One region of the Devosia sp. CAU 1758 genome, then DNA from elsewhere that is predicted to be linked to it. Evidence: predicted binding sites of a transcription regulator. Region 1 holds the regulator's gene; the other holds the start of a gene.

What was found. Region 1 encodes HrcA, which represses chaperone genes, less so after heat shock. Its sites were predicted from a motif close to GTTAGCACTCNCNNNNNGNGAGTGCTAAC; they were not measured.
Positions count from the first base shown of each region.
Region 2: the regulator HrcA is predicted to act here: its motif matches at 1,645-1,673, upstream of ACXYMS_RS08555 (co-chaperone GroES).

Region 1 covers NZ_JBTLRJ010000004.1:130,959-138,588, reverse strand. Annotated here, with positions in the region: gene ACXYMS_RS14140 (YraN family protein) at 1-345, opposite strand, end outside; gene rsmI (16S rRNA (cytidine(1402)-2'-O)-methyltransferase) at 314-1,201, opposite strand; gene ACXYMS_RS14130 (penicillin-binding protein activator) at 1,288-2,514, shown strand; gene hemW (radical SAM family heme chaperone HemW) at 2,511-3,671, opposite strand; gene ACXYMS_RS14120 (non-canonical purine NTP pyrophosphatase) at 3,658-4,302, opposite strand; gene rph (ribonuclease PH) at 4,502-5,218, opposite strand; gene hrcA (heat-inducible transcriptional repressor HrcA) at 5,359-6,444, shown strand; gene grpE (nucleotide exchange factor GrpE) at 6,467-7,111, shown strand; gene pncA (bifunctional nicotinamidase/pyrazinamidase) at 7,188-7,630, opposite strand, start outside.
Region 2 covers NZ_JBTLRJ010000002.1:518,252-525,881, forward strand. Annotated here, with positions in the region: gene ACXYMS_RS08540 (DMT family transporter) at 1-842, opposite strand, end outside; gene ACXYMS_RS08545 (hypothetical protein) at 915-1,106, opposite strand; gene ACXYMS_RS08550 (DUF427 domain-containing protein) at 1,175-1,534, opposite strand; gene ACXYMS_RS08555 (co-chaperone GroES) at 1,719-2,009, shown strand; gene groL (chaperonin GroEL) at 2,058-3,698, shown strand; gene ACXYMS_RS08565 (BrnA antitoxin family protein) at 3,830-4,066, shown strand; gene ACXYMS_RS08570 (TSUP family transporter) at 4,067-4,816, opposite strand; gene ACXYMS_RS08575 (glycosyltransferase family 2 protein) at 4,826-6,043, opposite strand; gene ACXYMS_RS08580 (hypothetical protein) at 6,109-6,279, opposite strand; gene hisG (ATP phosphoribosyltransferase) at 6,282-6,977, opposite strand; gene ACXYMS_RS08590 (ATP phosphoribosyltransferase regulatory subunit) at 6,974-7,630, opposite strand, start outside.

The DNA.
Region 1 (7,630 bases):
GCCCGGTGCAAGGAAAATCACGTCAAAACGAAAGTCCTTGCCTATAGCGTCAGGGTTTCCGGCCAGCCAGAGCTGGGCCGCCCGGATGATCCGGCTTCGATTGACCGCGGCATAGGTCAGCGCCGCATCAGCATCGCGGGCACGCTGTTTGACCTCGACGAACACTATCGTGTCGCCCCTTTCGGCGACGAGGTCGATTTCCCCCATGGGAGTTTTGAAGCGGCGCTCGCGGATGCGATAGAACTTCATTTGCAGCCACAGCGCCGCCAGGGCTTCGCCCCGGTGTCCCTGCCGATAGGCGGCAACGCGACGCTTACTCGGCGTTTTTGAGGGCGAGCGCGGCATCATAGACTTCCTTGCGCTTGAGACCGTAGCGTGCGGTAATCTCGTCGACGGCAGCGCGCAGCGGCTGGTTCTCCATGGCCTGCGACAGGGCCGCCTGCCAGTCCTCTTGTGCCGGGGCGCCGGGTTCGGCAGCGCCCGCAACCACGATCACCGCTTCGCCCTTTGTCTGCTCGGCGGCGAATTGCCTTGTCAGTCCCGACAGCGAACCGCGAAAACTGCGCTCGAACCGCTTGGTCAGTTCCAGCGCCACCACGGCCTGCCGGTCGCCAAAAACCGCCGCCATCGAAGCGAGGCTGCCCGCCAGCCGCCGTGGTGATTCGTAGAACACCATGGTTTCACGTGAATCCTTGAGCCTCTCCAGCGCATTGGCGCGGGCGCCAGCCTTGGGGGGCAGGAAGCCGTGAAAGGTGAAGGCATCTGTTGGCAAGCCGGCCACGACAAGGGCCGAGAGCAGCGCCGAGGCGCCGGGAATGGGAAAGACCGGCAGGTTCTCCTCGGCCAGAGTCCGGATCAGGGGAAAACCGGGATCGGAGAGCAGCGGCGTGCCCGCATCGGAAATCAGCGCAAAGGCGCCGCCGGCGGCAATGCGGTTGGCAATGTCGGCGGCCTTGTCACGCTCATTGTGCTCGTGCAGCGCGATGCGGCGGCCCCTGATGCCGTAGTGATCGAGCAGCTTGGCCGAGGTGCGGGTGTCTTCACACAGCACCGCATCGGCGGCGGCCAGGGTTTCGAGCGCCCTCAGGGTAATGTCGCGCAGATTACCGATGGGCGTGGCGACGACGTAGAGGCCAGGCGCCAGAGGTGGCGCCTCGAAGCGGGTGCCGGCGATGAAATAGTCTCGGGTCTCGTCGGCCATCGGGCTCTCTTGGTCCGTTCTCAAACTTTGGTTAACCATATGGCGCGACCTTGTTAACACATTGTGAGCGTTTCGGACGGCATCGCGTGGCTTTTGGGGACAATGGGGCAGGCTGGACACGCCGCTCGGCAATCGCCGGGCTGGCATCGCTTTTGGCCGCCTGCTCGCCCGGTTCGATGCAATGGGGTTCCCGTTCATTTTCACTGCCCTGGGGTCAGGACAATGCCGGCGGCCCACTGGCCCCGGTCTCGACCATGCCGGCCCAACGCTTCGGACGGGGCCCGGTCAATGTGGCATTGCTGCTGCCGCTTTCGGGTGATCCGGCGCTGGCGCAACTGGGCATTGCGCTGGCCAATGCGAGCCGGCTGGCGATCGCGTTCATCGAGGCCAATCCCAATATCGGGGAGAATATCACCATCTCGCTGCGCGATACCGGCGACAGCGCCGCCGGAGCCACCAGTGCGGCCAGCGCAGCCATCGACGAAGGGGCCAAGCTGATCCTGGGTCCGGTCAAGGCCGACCAGGTCACGGCGGCCGGGGCATTGGCCCGGGCCAGTGGCATTCCGCTGATCGGCTTTGCCAATAATGGTGCGGTGGCCGGACCGGGCGTCCATGTTCTCAACGTGCTGCCCGAAACCGAAATGAAGCGCGCCGTGATCTTTCTGCGCGAGCAGGGACGGCGCGGGCCAGCAGGCATCTTTCCAGCGACGCCCTATGGAGAGGCCCTGGCCACGGCCTTCCGCCAGCAGGCCATCGCCGCCGGTTTCAATCCCGGCGCGGTCTATACCTTTTCCGACCTGAGCGAGGCGCAGGGCATCGTCAACCAGGCCAAGCCGATGACCGAGACCGGCATGATCGACGCGCTGTTCCTGCCCGATCGGGCGAGCGCGGCGACCTTTGCCGGTCTTCTCATGCAATCGGGCATCAATATGGGTGAGGTGCAGCTCGTGGGATCGGCGGACTGGGCCAATGATCCGGGGCTCCTCGCCAATCCGGCGCTGATCGGCGCCATTTTTCCGGCAGTGGACGAGGCCGGGCTCAACGCCATCCGCGCCGATTATGCCAACCGCTTCGGTGGCGTCCCGCCGCAAATGGCGACCATTGCCTATACGGCCACGATTCTGGCCAATGTGAACACGCTCTCGCTGGCCACACCGCCCTATGACGCGGCCCTGCTGACCAATCCGGCCGGCTTTGCCGGTCGCGATGGGCTGTTCCGGCTCAACGCCAACGGCAAAAGCGATTATGCGCTGGTCATCCGGCAGATCGGGGCAGGGGGTGTCCTCACGACGCTGGACGGGGCGAAGCTTTAGGCCGCCAGGTCCGCCACCACGGCGTCAAGCACGGGAAAGCCCTTTTCGGTCACGCGGATATTGCCATTGGGCAGGGTCTCGACAAAGCCATAACCCTTCAAGGCCGCAATCTGCTGTTCGGAAATGCCGCGGCCGGAGATGGACATGAAGCGGGAGGGCGAGATGCCTTCCTTCAGCCGCAGGCCCATGACGAGGAATTCGTCGCCCTGTTCTTCCCAGGTCAGCACATCGTCAGTGACCATGCCATGGCCATTGGTCTCGACCCGGCTCAGCCAGTCGAAGGGCATTTTCTCGGTCGCAGTGGCGTGGCGCTGGTGGTTGACGAGAAGCCTGCCATGGGCACCCGGGCCGATGCCGGCATATTCGCCATAGCGCCAATAGAGCATGTTGTGCCGGCTTTCCTGGCCGGGCACGGCATGGTTGGAAATTTCATAGGCCGGCATGCCGGCTTCTTTGGTCAGGTCCTGTGTAAGCTCATAGAAATCAGCGGCCAGGTCTTCATTGGGCATCTGCAGCTTGCCGGCGTTGAAGAGGTCGAAGTATCGTGTCCCCTGCTCGATGGTGAGCTGGTAAAGGCTCAGATGCCCGCGCGCCAGCCAGATGGCCTCCTTGAGCTCGTCTTCCCAGTCCTCCAGCGTCTGTTTGGGACGAGCATAGATAAGATCGAAGCTCGAGCGATCGAAGATCGACTGGGCGATGCGAACAGCAGCAACGGCCTCTTCCACCGTGTGGCGGCGGCCGAGTTCAGCCAGCGGCCCGGGGCGCAGGGATTGCACGCCGAGCGAAACACGATTGATGCCGGCGGAGCGGAAGCCGCGGAAGCGCTCGACTTCGACACTGGTGGGATTGGCCTCGAGCGTGATCTCGGCATTACCGTCGATCTGCCATTCGCCCGACACCGCATCGAGAATCGCGCCAACGGCCTTTGGCGACATCAGCGAGGGCGTGCCGCCACCAAAGAAGATGGACTGCACCAGCCGCCCCGGCGACAACGCCGCCATGTGCGCGATTTCCTTCCGGTATCCCTCGACAAAGGCATCCTCATCGAAGTGGCCCCGATGGACATGGGAATTGAAGTCGCAATAGGGGCATTTGGCCGCGCAGAACGGCCAGTGGATATAGACACCGAAGAGGTCGTTGGCGTTAGCCTTGCTCAACCTGGTTCTCCACAAAGAGCGCAAAGGCGCGGGCACGGTGCGATAGCCCCTTCTGGCCGGGCGACCATGAGTGCTTGGTTTCGGCGGCCATTTCGCCAAAGGTGATGTCGTGGCCGTCGGGCATGAACATCGGATCATAACCGTGGCCAATATCGCCGCGCGGCGGCCAGACCAGCGTGCCATCGCAGCGGCCGACATAGAGCATGTCGCGGCCGTCGGGATGGGCGAGGCACAGCGTGGCATTGAACGAAGCGCGGCGCAGGGAGGGCGAGGTGGCATTGGCCGCCTGTAAGGCATCCTCGACCCGCTTCATGGCGCGGTTGAAATCGCGCGGCACGCCGGCCCAGTCGGCGGTATAGACCCCCGGATCGCCGCCGAGCGCGTCGACGCAAAGGCCCGAATCATCGCTCAGCGCCAGTATATTGGCGCCCCTGGCGGCGGCATGGGCCTTGGTGCGGGCGTTTTCGGCAAAGGTCGTGCCGGTTTCTTCGGGCTCGGGCAGGCCCAGTTCCCCGGCCGAGACCAGCTCCAGCCCGAAGGGCTCGAACAGCTCGCGGAATTCCTTGAGTTTGCCGGCATTGTGCGTGGCAATGCAGAGACGGTCACCGGCATGGAGGCGGGGAATGCTCACTTCCGGCCTCCATCAAGGGCTCGGGAGATATCGTTCCAGATGGCGCAGCTGGCCTCACTAAAGGCCTCCTCACCCGGCCTTTCAGGCCGACCTTCCCCACAAGGGGATAGGTTTCTTTGCGCGACGTCGAATGCCCCCTTCACCTCTCCCTGGGGGGAAAGGTCGCCGGCGGGAGAGGGGGCCTTGCGACGAAACATCATCATGCGCTCAATGCCACCTTCTGCATCACGCTCAACTCGCCAATGCCCTGTTCGGCCAGCGACATCAGGCTGTCGAGTTCCTCGCGGCTGAACGGCGCGCCCTCGGCGGTGCCCTGGATTTCAACGAATTTGCCCGAACCGGTCATGACGAAATTGGCGTCAGTCTCGGCTTCCACGTCTTCGAGATAATCGAGATCGAGCACCGGCGTACCACGATAGATGCCGCAGGAAATGGCCGCCACCGAATCGATCAGCGCCTTGCCCTTGGTGAGGTGGCGCGCTTCCATCCATTTGATCGCATCGACCAGTGCCACATAGGCGCCGGTGATAGAGGCGGTACGGGTGCCACCATCGGCTTCGAGCACATCACAATCGAGCGTGATCTGGACTTCGCCTAAGGCCTCCATGTCGACAACGGCGCGCAGCGAGCGGCCGATGAGGCGCTGGATTTCCTGGGTGCGTCCGGATTGCTTGCCGGCCGTAGCCTCGCGGCGGGTGCGCGAACCGGTGGCGCGGGGCAGCATGCCATATTCGGCGGTGACCCAACCCTTGCCCTTGCCGCGCAGCCAGCCGGGCACGCTGGTTTCGACCGAGGCCGTGCAGAGCACCTTGGTGTTGCCGAAGGCGACGAGGCACGAGCCTTCGGCCTTCATGGCGACGTTGCGCTCAAGGGTCACCGCCCGCATGTCGGAGGCTTGTCTGCCGGATGGCCGCATCATGAATCCAGTATCTATTGCCGTTAACCGCCTCTTAACCCTCATCGCCCCGGCTCACAAGCGCCGGGCGCTTGGCGGATGGGGAACAAGGGCCTAAATGAATGGGCAGGGTTAAAGCCGACGAGTTTATTCAAACCATCATGACCAGACCGGCCGAAGACTTTCTCTCCGTCCTCAACGCCCGCAGCCAGGATATTTTCCGGCGGCTGGTGGAGCGCTATCTCGATACCGGCGTGCCGGTGGGCTCGCGCGACCTCTCGCGCCTCCTGCAGGTGGAGCTCTCGCCCGCCTCGGTGCGCAATGTCATGGCAGATCTGGAGGATCTGGGGCTGATCGCGGCGCCGCATACATCGGCCGGTCGCGCGCCCACCCAGCAGGGCCTCAGGTTCTTCGTCGATTCCATGCTCGAGATCGGCACGGTCAATGAAAGTGAGCGCAGCCAGATTGCCCGCCATATCGAAGGCACGGCCGGTCATGCCCAGGTCGAGGATGTCCTTACAGAAGCGTCTTCGCTGCTTTCAGGCCTCAGCCAGGGCGCCGGGGTGGTGATTGCCACCAAGGCAGACATGGTGCTCAAGCATATCGAGTTCGTGCGGCTCGACAGCGCCCGGGCCATGGCCATCATGGTCGGCGAGGATGGTCAAGTGGAAAACCGCATCCTCGACCTGCCACCCGGCTATACCGCCAGCGCACTGCAACAGGCCGGCAATTACCTGGCTCATTACGTGGTCGGCCGAACCCTTTCGGAAGCGCGCCGAGTGCTCAATGAGCGCCGCGCCGAGCAGCGGGCCGAACTGGATGAACTGACCCGGAAGCTGGTCGATGCCGGCATTGCGACCCTGGCCGAACCGGGGGGCAATGATGCGCCGACGGTGATCGTGCGCGGCCGCGCCAATCTTATCAACGATACCATGGCGAGCGACGAATTGATGCGCATGCGCCAGCTGTTCGACGAGCTGGAAAGCAAGGAAGGACTGCTGGATCTGTTGGGTGACGCCGAGCGAGGGCAGGGCGTCCGCATCTTCATTGGCTCGGAGAACAAGCTGTTTTCGCTCTCCGGCTCCTCGGTGATCCTTTCACCTTACAAAGACGCCAATGATCGCATCGTTGGCGTCTTGGGCGTCATCGGACCAACACGGCTCAATTATGCGCGCATCGTGCCGGTGGTGGATTACACCGCCAATGTCATTTCTTCGATGATGGCGCGGAAGCGCGGTAAGGGTTGAATTCGCCCTCGGCTTGGCCGATATGGCGGGCAACAGACTTTTATCCCATACGGAAGACAAGCAGATGAGCGACGAAAACGCCGCCCAGGGCGAAACGCCGGAAACGGAAATCCCGGCGACCGAGATGCCAGAGGTTGATCCCGTCGAAGCGCTGATGGCGGAAAATGCCGAGCTCAAGGATCGGGTTCTGCGCACGCATGCCGAGATGGAAAACCTGCGCAAGCGCACCGAGCGCGATGTGGCCGACACGCGCTCCTATGCCATTGCCGGCTTTGCCCGCGACATGCTGACGGCTACCGACGCACTGAGCCGCGCGCTGATGGTGATTCCAGCCGAGGTGCGAGAAACGGCCGATGGGTCGCTCAAAAGCCTCATCGACGGCATCGAATTGGCCGATCGCGAAATGCAGCGCCTCCTGGCCAAGCATGGCGTGAAGCCCATCGAGGCCGAAGGCCAGAAATTTGATCCGCACAAGCACCAGGCCATGTTCGAGGTGCCCAATCCCGATGTGCCGGAAGGTACGGTGGTGCAGGTCGTGCAGACCGGCTTTGCCATCGGCGACCGCGTGCTGCGCCCGGCCATGGTCGGTGTCGCCAAGGGCGGCGCAGCTGCTGCGCCGGTGGCTCCGGAAGGTGACGATGCCGAGGGTGTCGACAAGAGCGCATGATTTTGCGGCATACCGCCGCCGCCTGCGTTTCACGTGAATCCCCGCGCAAGCGGGGATTCTTATTGGGGGTGGGGGCCTACAATTCCAAATTCTCCCGGCTCATTTCCCGCTGAACTCCCGCCTCACCCATATCTGCCCAGGCCTTGGCCAGCGATCCATTGGCATCGATGGCCCGCGTCGCGTCCTCGATGACCGTGACGTCAAATCCCCCGGCCACCCCGTCCAGCGCCGTCCAGGCGACGCAGAAATCTGTGGCCAGCCCCACCACAAACAGTCGCCCGACGTCCCGCTCGTTGAGATAGCCGGCCAGCCCGGTGGTGGTTTCGCGGTCGGCCTCCTGGAAGCCCGAATAGCTATCGATGGCCCTATTATAGCCCTTGCGGATGATGAGCTGGGCGTGGGGGATGTCGAGATCCTTGCTCAGTTCAGCGCCGTGCGTGCCCCAGACACAGTGATCGGGCCAGAGCACCTGCATGCCATAGTGGAGCGTGATGGTCTCGAAGGGCGCCTTGCCCGCAT
Region 2 (7,630 bases), on a different contig from region 1:
ACTGTCGGAATATCGGCGAAGATGACGAAGCCGATCAGGATGGTGAGGATCAGCGATACATATTCGAACGGGGCGATCACCGACATGTCGGCATGGCGGTAGCACGAGGTCAGCAGCAATTGCCCGATGCCACCGAAGATCCCGGCGCCCACCAGCAGAGCCGCCTGTTCCGGGGTCGGCCAGACCCAGCCGAAGGGGATGGTCAGGAGGCTAAGCAGGCTGGCGGTGATGAAGAAATAGGTGACGATGGCTTCTGTACGCTCGGTCTGCACCAGGGTGCGGACCTGGAGCATGGCGAAGGCCGAGAGAATGGCCGCGGCCAGGGCGGCCAGCGCCCCGATGGACTCGGCATCCCCCATGGGCGTATCGCCCGACAGGATGGTGAGGCGCGGCCAGAGGATGATCACCACCCCGACCAGACCGACAAGAACCGTGGTCCAGCGAAAGACATGGACCCGCTCATGCAGGAGCACGGCCGAGAGAATAACGATGATCAGTGGAGAGGCATAGCCGATGGCCGTGGCTTCAGGCAGCGGCAGGCGGGTTAGCGCGAAAAAACCCAGGCTCATGGAGGCGACGCCGATTAGACCGCGCAACACATGGCCGAAGGGACGGCGGGTCTGAAAGGCCAGTACCAGGCGGCGGCGCCAGGCCAGGACGGCCAGCACGGGGAGCATGGCGAAGAAGGCACGGAAAAACACCATCTCCCCGGAGGGAATTGTCTGAGTGGCCTTGAGCATGGTCGCCATGACCACGAAGCAGCAGACCGATGTGACCTTGAGGACTATGCCACGAAGTGGATTGTCCACGGGCGCGACAGGTTCAGCAGTCGGGACGGTCACGTCAGTCCTGTTCCGGGTCGCGGAATTGGCCAGGGCCGTATCGCGGACCGCTCTCTGGCGTGCAGGAGGGCGTTACTTGCCCGCGGCTTCCAGCTTTTCCTTGGCAATGCGCGCTGTAGCGAAGGCCTTGTGCTCTTCGCCCACGGCGCTGCCGGTTTTGACGACCTTGCCGGATGCATCCTGAATTTCCCAATGCCAGTTCGCGCTGGCACCGACGCCGCCTGCACGGCGCAACTTGATCTGCAGGGAAGAATTTTCGCTCATGATTGTGCTTATGGCTCAGTCTTGGGATGGGGGGAAGGGGGAATGTGCGCTGCTCGCGAGCCAGCGGCCTAAACCTCGGATACCCGCAGGGAGACGCGGTCGCCACCAAAAGTCAGCATGTCGCGAATGGGCGCATAGGGGCCATCGGCATAGGGATAATACCAGGCCTCGTCCGCGCCATTGGCCGTCAGCGTCTTGATGGTATAGAAATGAGCCGCGCCGAGCCCCTCATCATCCCGCGTGGTGTCGGAGGCCTCAAGGATTCCGGGGTGGACGTCATCAAGCGGCACGAAGACCATCGGGTCCGCGCCGGGACGTTCGAGCTGCAAGGCCTTGGTCGAACTGGCGATCTCCGCGTCATCGAAGGAGATATGCACCCGCCCCGCTACCGGGACGATATTGGGCATTGTCTGGTTGGCGTCAGCCATTTGGGCACCTCATCGCTGGATTGTCGCATCAAGGGGTAACGCCCGAGCAAAAACTTCGGTTCACACGCCTTGACTCGAGACCGGCGCGATCCCTATATCCCCAGCAGCCTATTAGCACTCGAAGTTCGTGAGTGCTAACAGGTCCGAAATTGCATTCAGAAATGATGCCAAGAGGAACATAACCATGGGCTTCCGTCCCCTGCATGACCGCGTTGTCGTCCGTCGCGTCGACAGTGAAGAAAAGACCAAAGGCGGGATCATCATTCCCGATACCGCCAAGGAAAAGCCCTCCGAGGGCGTGATCGTTTCCGTGGGCCCCGGCGCCCGCGACGAGAATGGCAAGATCAATGCGCTGGACGTCAAGGCCGGCGATCGCGTGCTCTTCGGCAAGTGGAGCGGCACCGAGGTCAAGCTGAACGGCGAAGACCTGATCATCATGAAGGAAAGCGACATCATGGGCGTGATCGAGGCCTGAGCCTCGCCACCGATCCTGTCGTTCAACCCACTTTAAGGAGCGCCTCACATGGCTGCCAAAGAAGTAAAGTTCTCGACCGACGCCCGCGAAAAGATGCTGCGCGGCGTCAACATCCTCGCCAATGCGGTGAAGGTGACCCTCGGCCCCAAGGGTCGTAACGTCGTCATCGAAAAGTCGTTCGGTGCTCCGCGCATCACCAAGGACGGCGTGACCGTTGCCAAAGAAATCGAGCTGGAAGACAAGTTCGAAAACCTGGGCGCGCAGCTGCTGCGCTCGGTCGCTTCAAAGACCAACGACATTGCCGGTGACGGCACCACCACCGCGACCGTTCTGGGTCAGGCCATTGTCGTCGAGGGCGTCAAGGCCGTCGCCGCCGGCTTCAACCCGATGGATCTCAAGCGCGGTATCGATCTGGCCGTGACCGATGTGATCGCGAGCCTCAAGGCCTCGGCCAAGGGCATCACCTCGTCCTCCGAAGTTTCGCAGGTCGGCACGATCTCTGCCAATGGCGAATCCGCCATCGGCGAGATGATTGCCGAAGCCATGCAGAAGGTCGGCAATGAGGGTGTGATCACCGTCGAGGAAGCCAAGACTGCCGAGACTGAGCTCGACGTCGTTGAAGGCATGCAGTTCGACCGTGGCTACCTGTCGCCCTATTTCGTGACCAATGCAGAAAAGATGACGGCGACCCTCGAGGACCCGTACATCCTGCTGCACGAGAAGAAGCTCTCGAACCTGCAGGCCATCCTGCCGATCCTGGAAGCCGTGGTGCAGTCGCAGCGTCCGCTGCTGATCATCGCAGAAGACGTCGATGGCGAAGCGCTGCCGACCCTGGTCGTCAACCGCCTGCGCGCCGGCCTCAAGGTCGCTGCCGTCAAGGCTCCCGGTTTTGGTGACCGCCGCAAGGCCATGCTGGAAGACATTGCTGTCCTGACCGGCGGCCAGGTGATCTCCGAAGATCTCGGCATCAAGCTCGAGAACGTGACCCTCGACATGCTCGGCACTGCCAAGCGTATCGAGATCACCAAGGAAAACACCACCATCGTCGATGGTGCCGGCACGGCCGAAGAGATCCAGGCCCGCGTTGGCCAGATCAAGGCACAGATCGAAGAGACCTCTTCGGACTATGATCGCGAAAAGCTACAGGAACGCCTGGCGAAGCTCGCCGGTGGTGTTGCCGTGATCCGCGTCGGCGGTTCGACCGAAGTGGAAGTCAAGGAACGCAAGGACCGCGTCGATGACGCGCTCAATGCAACCCGCGCTGCCGTTGAAGAAGGCATCGTGCCGGGTGGTGGCGTTGCCCTGCTCCGCGCTTCGGTCAACATCAAGGCCAAGGGCGCCAATGCCGACCAGGAGGCCGGTATCTCGATCGTTCGCCGCGCCCTGCAGGAGCCTGTGCGCACCATTGCCAACAATGCCGGTGCCGAAGGCTCCGTCGTGGTGGGCAAGATCCTCGAAAACTCGGCTGCATCGTTCGGCTACAACGCCGCGACAGGCGAGTACGGCGATCTGGTTGCCCTGGGCGTGATCGATCCGGTCAAGGTCGTCCGCACCGCCCTCGAAGACGCCGCTTCGGTTGCGTCCCTGCTCATCACCACCGAAGCCACGATCGTCGAGGCTCCGAAGGACGCAGCGCCGGCAATGCCGGGCGGCGGCGGCATGGGCGGCATGGGCGGCATGGATTTCTAATCCACCCCGAGCCCTACAAGCTTCCAGGATCGTTTCTTCCCAGTCACGATCTTGGTGGAAAGCCCCGGTGGAAACACCGGGGCTTTTTGTCCTTATAGGGATAGGATGTCCCTGCAATAAGCGAGGAATCGATGCGGACACCCAGACGCGGCGGCAGTGCCCTTGATCAGGCAGAAGCTGCCTTCAAATCAGCAACGACGAAGACCGAGGCGGTTCCAGCGAAGCCGGCAAAGCCCCCAGCAGGCAAGGAAATGGTGTCGCTGCGGCTCGACCGCGATGTGCTGGCGCATTTCCAGGACGATGGTCCGGGCTGGCAGGACCGGATCAACGCTACCCTGCGCGTGGCCGCGGAGCTGGACCCGGAGTGATCAGGGAAAGACGAGGAGCTTGATCGCGAGCGCGATCGAGACCAGCACCACCAGCGGCCGAATGACCCTGGCGCCGTAGCGGATGCCGGTGCGGGCACCGATATAGCCGCCGATCAACTGACCCAGCGCCATAACCACGGCAACGGGCCAGACGACATGACCCTGGGGGATGAAGATCGCCAGCGCTGCAAGATTGGAAATGAAATTGAGCGCCTTGGTGCTACCGGTGGCGCGCGTCAGCCCCAGGCCGAACAGAAGCACGAAGCCGATGGTGAAGAACGAGCCCGTGCCGGGGCCGAAAACACCATCGTAAAAGCCGATGGCGAAGCCCATGACCGGCACCAGCGGCCCGAAGGGCAAGCGCGCGGCCTTGTCGGCATCGGACAGTTTGGGCGCAAACAAAAAATAGAGCGCGATGGCGATGAGCGCCACTGGCACCGCAATGTCGAGCAGGCTGGTGTCGATCTGGCTGACCGTAAGCGCGCCCAGGAGGCTGCCCGCAAAGGTCAGCGCAATTGCGGGAACCAGACTGGGCAGGTTGACGAAGCCCCGCCGCCAATAGGTGACGACCGCCATGCCCGTGCCCACCACAGACTGCATCTTGTTGGTAGCCAAAGCCGCTACCGGGGGGAGACCGACCGAGAGCAGTGCTGGCAGCGCTATCATGCCGCCGCCGCCGGCAATGGCATCGACGAAGCCGGCCAGCATGCCGACGCCCATCAGGGCGAGAAGAAGGAGTGGATCGAGCATGGGGAGGAACTAGACCTGGTCGGAGCGGCGGCGGAATCGATCGTCGGGAGCCGGCCGATCGGCCAGACGACGTTCGTAGATGGGGATATTGATCATGGACGACATGAAGGCGCTCATCATCAGCTGGAACCCCGTGACCAGCGCCGTCATGGCCAGAATAACCGCTCGCAGGGTGGCGGTGGAGGTCAGCGGGCCGAATCCGCGACGGGCCCATTCGAGCAGGCCCCAGCCCATGGCGGCAAGACCGCCCAGCATAAGCAGGATGGCAAAGAGCAGGATGCGTTCGAGCGTCAGGCTTTCGAGCAGGCGATCATAGGAATTCGAGGGCGGAATGAAGCCGTAGCGCGAGGCAAAGCGCCGCCCGATAATGGCAAAGGCGATGGACTGGGTGCCCATGATGACGCAGAGCGAGGCCACCAGCAGCGAATGGACCCCGAAGCTCACACCGGCCACCTGTACGGGTCCGCGCAGCAACATGGCCCCCACGACCAGGCCAATGCCGAGCAGGGTAAAGCCGGGATAGAGGAACAGCCAGCGCGGCGAAAACAGCAGCAGGAAGCGCAGGTGCCGCCATCCATCGCGGAAGGAGCGCAGATGCGGTCGTCGTGAACGGCCATCAGGCCGGAGCGTGGTCGGAACCTCGCGCACGTCAAGCTGGCTCAACGTGGCCTTGACCACCATCTCTGACGCGAATTCCATGCCGGTGGTGCGTAGGTTGAGATCGCGAACGGCGTCGCGCCGGAACCCACGCAATCCGCAATGGAAGTCGCGAATGGGGGTCCTGAAGAACAGGCGCCCGAGAAAGCTCAGGACCGGATTGCCAATATAGCGGTGATGCCAGGGCATGGCCCCCGGCGCAACACCACCGGCAAAGCGATTGCCCATGACCAGATCGGCGCCGTCGCGCAAGGCGGCCACGAAGGCATCAAGATTAGCGAAATCATAACTGTCATCGGCATCGCCCATGATGACAAAGCGGCCCCGCGCCTCGGCGATGCCAGCGCCCAGGGCAGCGCCATAGCCGCGCTGCGCGACAGAGATCACGCGCGCGTCCAGCGCTTCGGCAATCGCCTGGGAGCCATCGGTGGAGCCGTTGTCGGCAATCAGGACCTCGCCCGCGACGCCGCTGCGGGCCAAAAACACCTTGGCCTTGTCAATGCAGGTCGCCAGGGTCTCTGCCTCGTTGAGACAGGGCATGAGAATGGTCAGTTCAAGCGCTTCGTCCACGACGCCCCTCGCCGGACAGTTTGGTCCATGTGCCGTGATTTGGCCGGAGGAGGCAATGGGGCGGCTCAGTCCCGGCCGTCATTGGCGCCGTCCGCGGGCGCTTCGCCCTCACCCGACGCGGCCCCAAGGGCATTGCCGGTGGGCGGCTCAGGTGGGGCCAGTTGCCGACGCAGGCCGGCATAAAGGATGGCGCCAGTGCCCAGCAAGACGAAGAGCAGGACGAAGGCCAGTTCCATCTTCAGTCTCCCAGGTGACGCAGCAGATCGTCGAGCATGGCCTTGCGCGCTGGCGACCAGTGGGCGGTCTTCGAGACGATCAGATTGGCCTCGCTCCTCAGCATGACGCCATCCTCGAGCACGCGCAGGCCATTGGCGGCCAGGGTCGAGCCGGTGGAGGTGATGTCGACCACGATATCGGCCACGCCCGATGCCGGGGCCGCCTCCGTGGCGCCAAGGCTTTCCACGATCCGGTATTCGGCAATGCCGGCGGCGGCGAAATGCTGGCGGGTGATGGTCACGTACTTGGTGGCGATGCGCAGCCAGCGACCGTGACGCGAGCGGAAATCGGATGCCACATCGGCCAGGTCGTGCATATGGGTGACGTCGATCCAGGCCTCGGGCACGGCAATAACAACGTCGGCATGGCCGAATTCGAGGTCGCGCACAAAGCTCACCGAGGCCGGACCGGCTTCGCTGGTTTCGTGGATCAGGTCGCGGCCGGTGACGCCCAGATCAATGGCGCCGCGAATGAGTTCGCGTGCGATCTCGGAGGCCGGGAAAAAGCGCACGGTCACATCCGGCATGCCTTCTATGGCGCCGAGATAGGAGCGGGCGCCGCCTGGGCGGGTGATGGTGAGGCCATGGCGGGCGAACCAATCTCGGGTCAATTCTTCGAGGCGACCCTTTGAGGGCACGGCGAGGGTGATGGATGTCATTTCGAGCCCTCCCCTTCGAGCCGGTCGACCCAGAGGGCGCAGCCGGAGGCGGCAATGGGGGCGGTAGCGCCGAGGCGCTCCAGCAGGCGATCATATTGGCCACCCGAGGCAAGTATCGCGCCGCCCTGACCGCGCATTTCGAAGACGATGCCGGTGTAATAATCTAGGCGCGGCGAGAAGCTGGCGTCGAAAGTGACTCGCGCTTCGCCCAGTCCGTCGAGATGACGGCGGATGGCGAGCAGAGGGACGCCGAGAAAGAGCTTGTGCTTTTCGCCCAAGGCATCGATCTGCTTGAGGGCCGAAAGCGCATCGCCCTTGATGGCGAAATAGTCGCGCAACAGCTTGAGCGTTGCAGCGGGAACATGCGCGGCATCGAGCGCCTGCTGCTCAAGAAAGCGGTCGGCTATTTCTTCGGGCGCGCGACTGTCCGAGAGGCTCAAGCCAGCCGAGACCATGCGGGCGGTGATGTCCTCGATGAGGTCGTCGCGGCTCGGCTGCTCGGTGCGCGGGCTATCGGGCGCCTGTTCGAGGCGGGTGAGAAGGCGATCCATGGCCTCGGTATGGCCGAAGCGGTGGCGGATGCGCGGGCGCCAGGCGTCGGGCATGTCGGCTTGGGCGAGCAGTGCCTCGAAGAGGCCAACGCCGCCTAACTG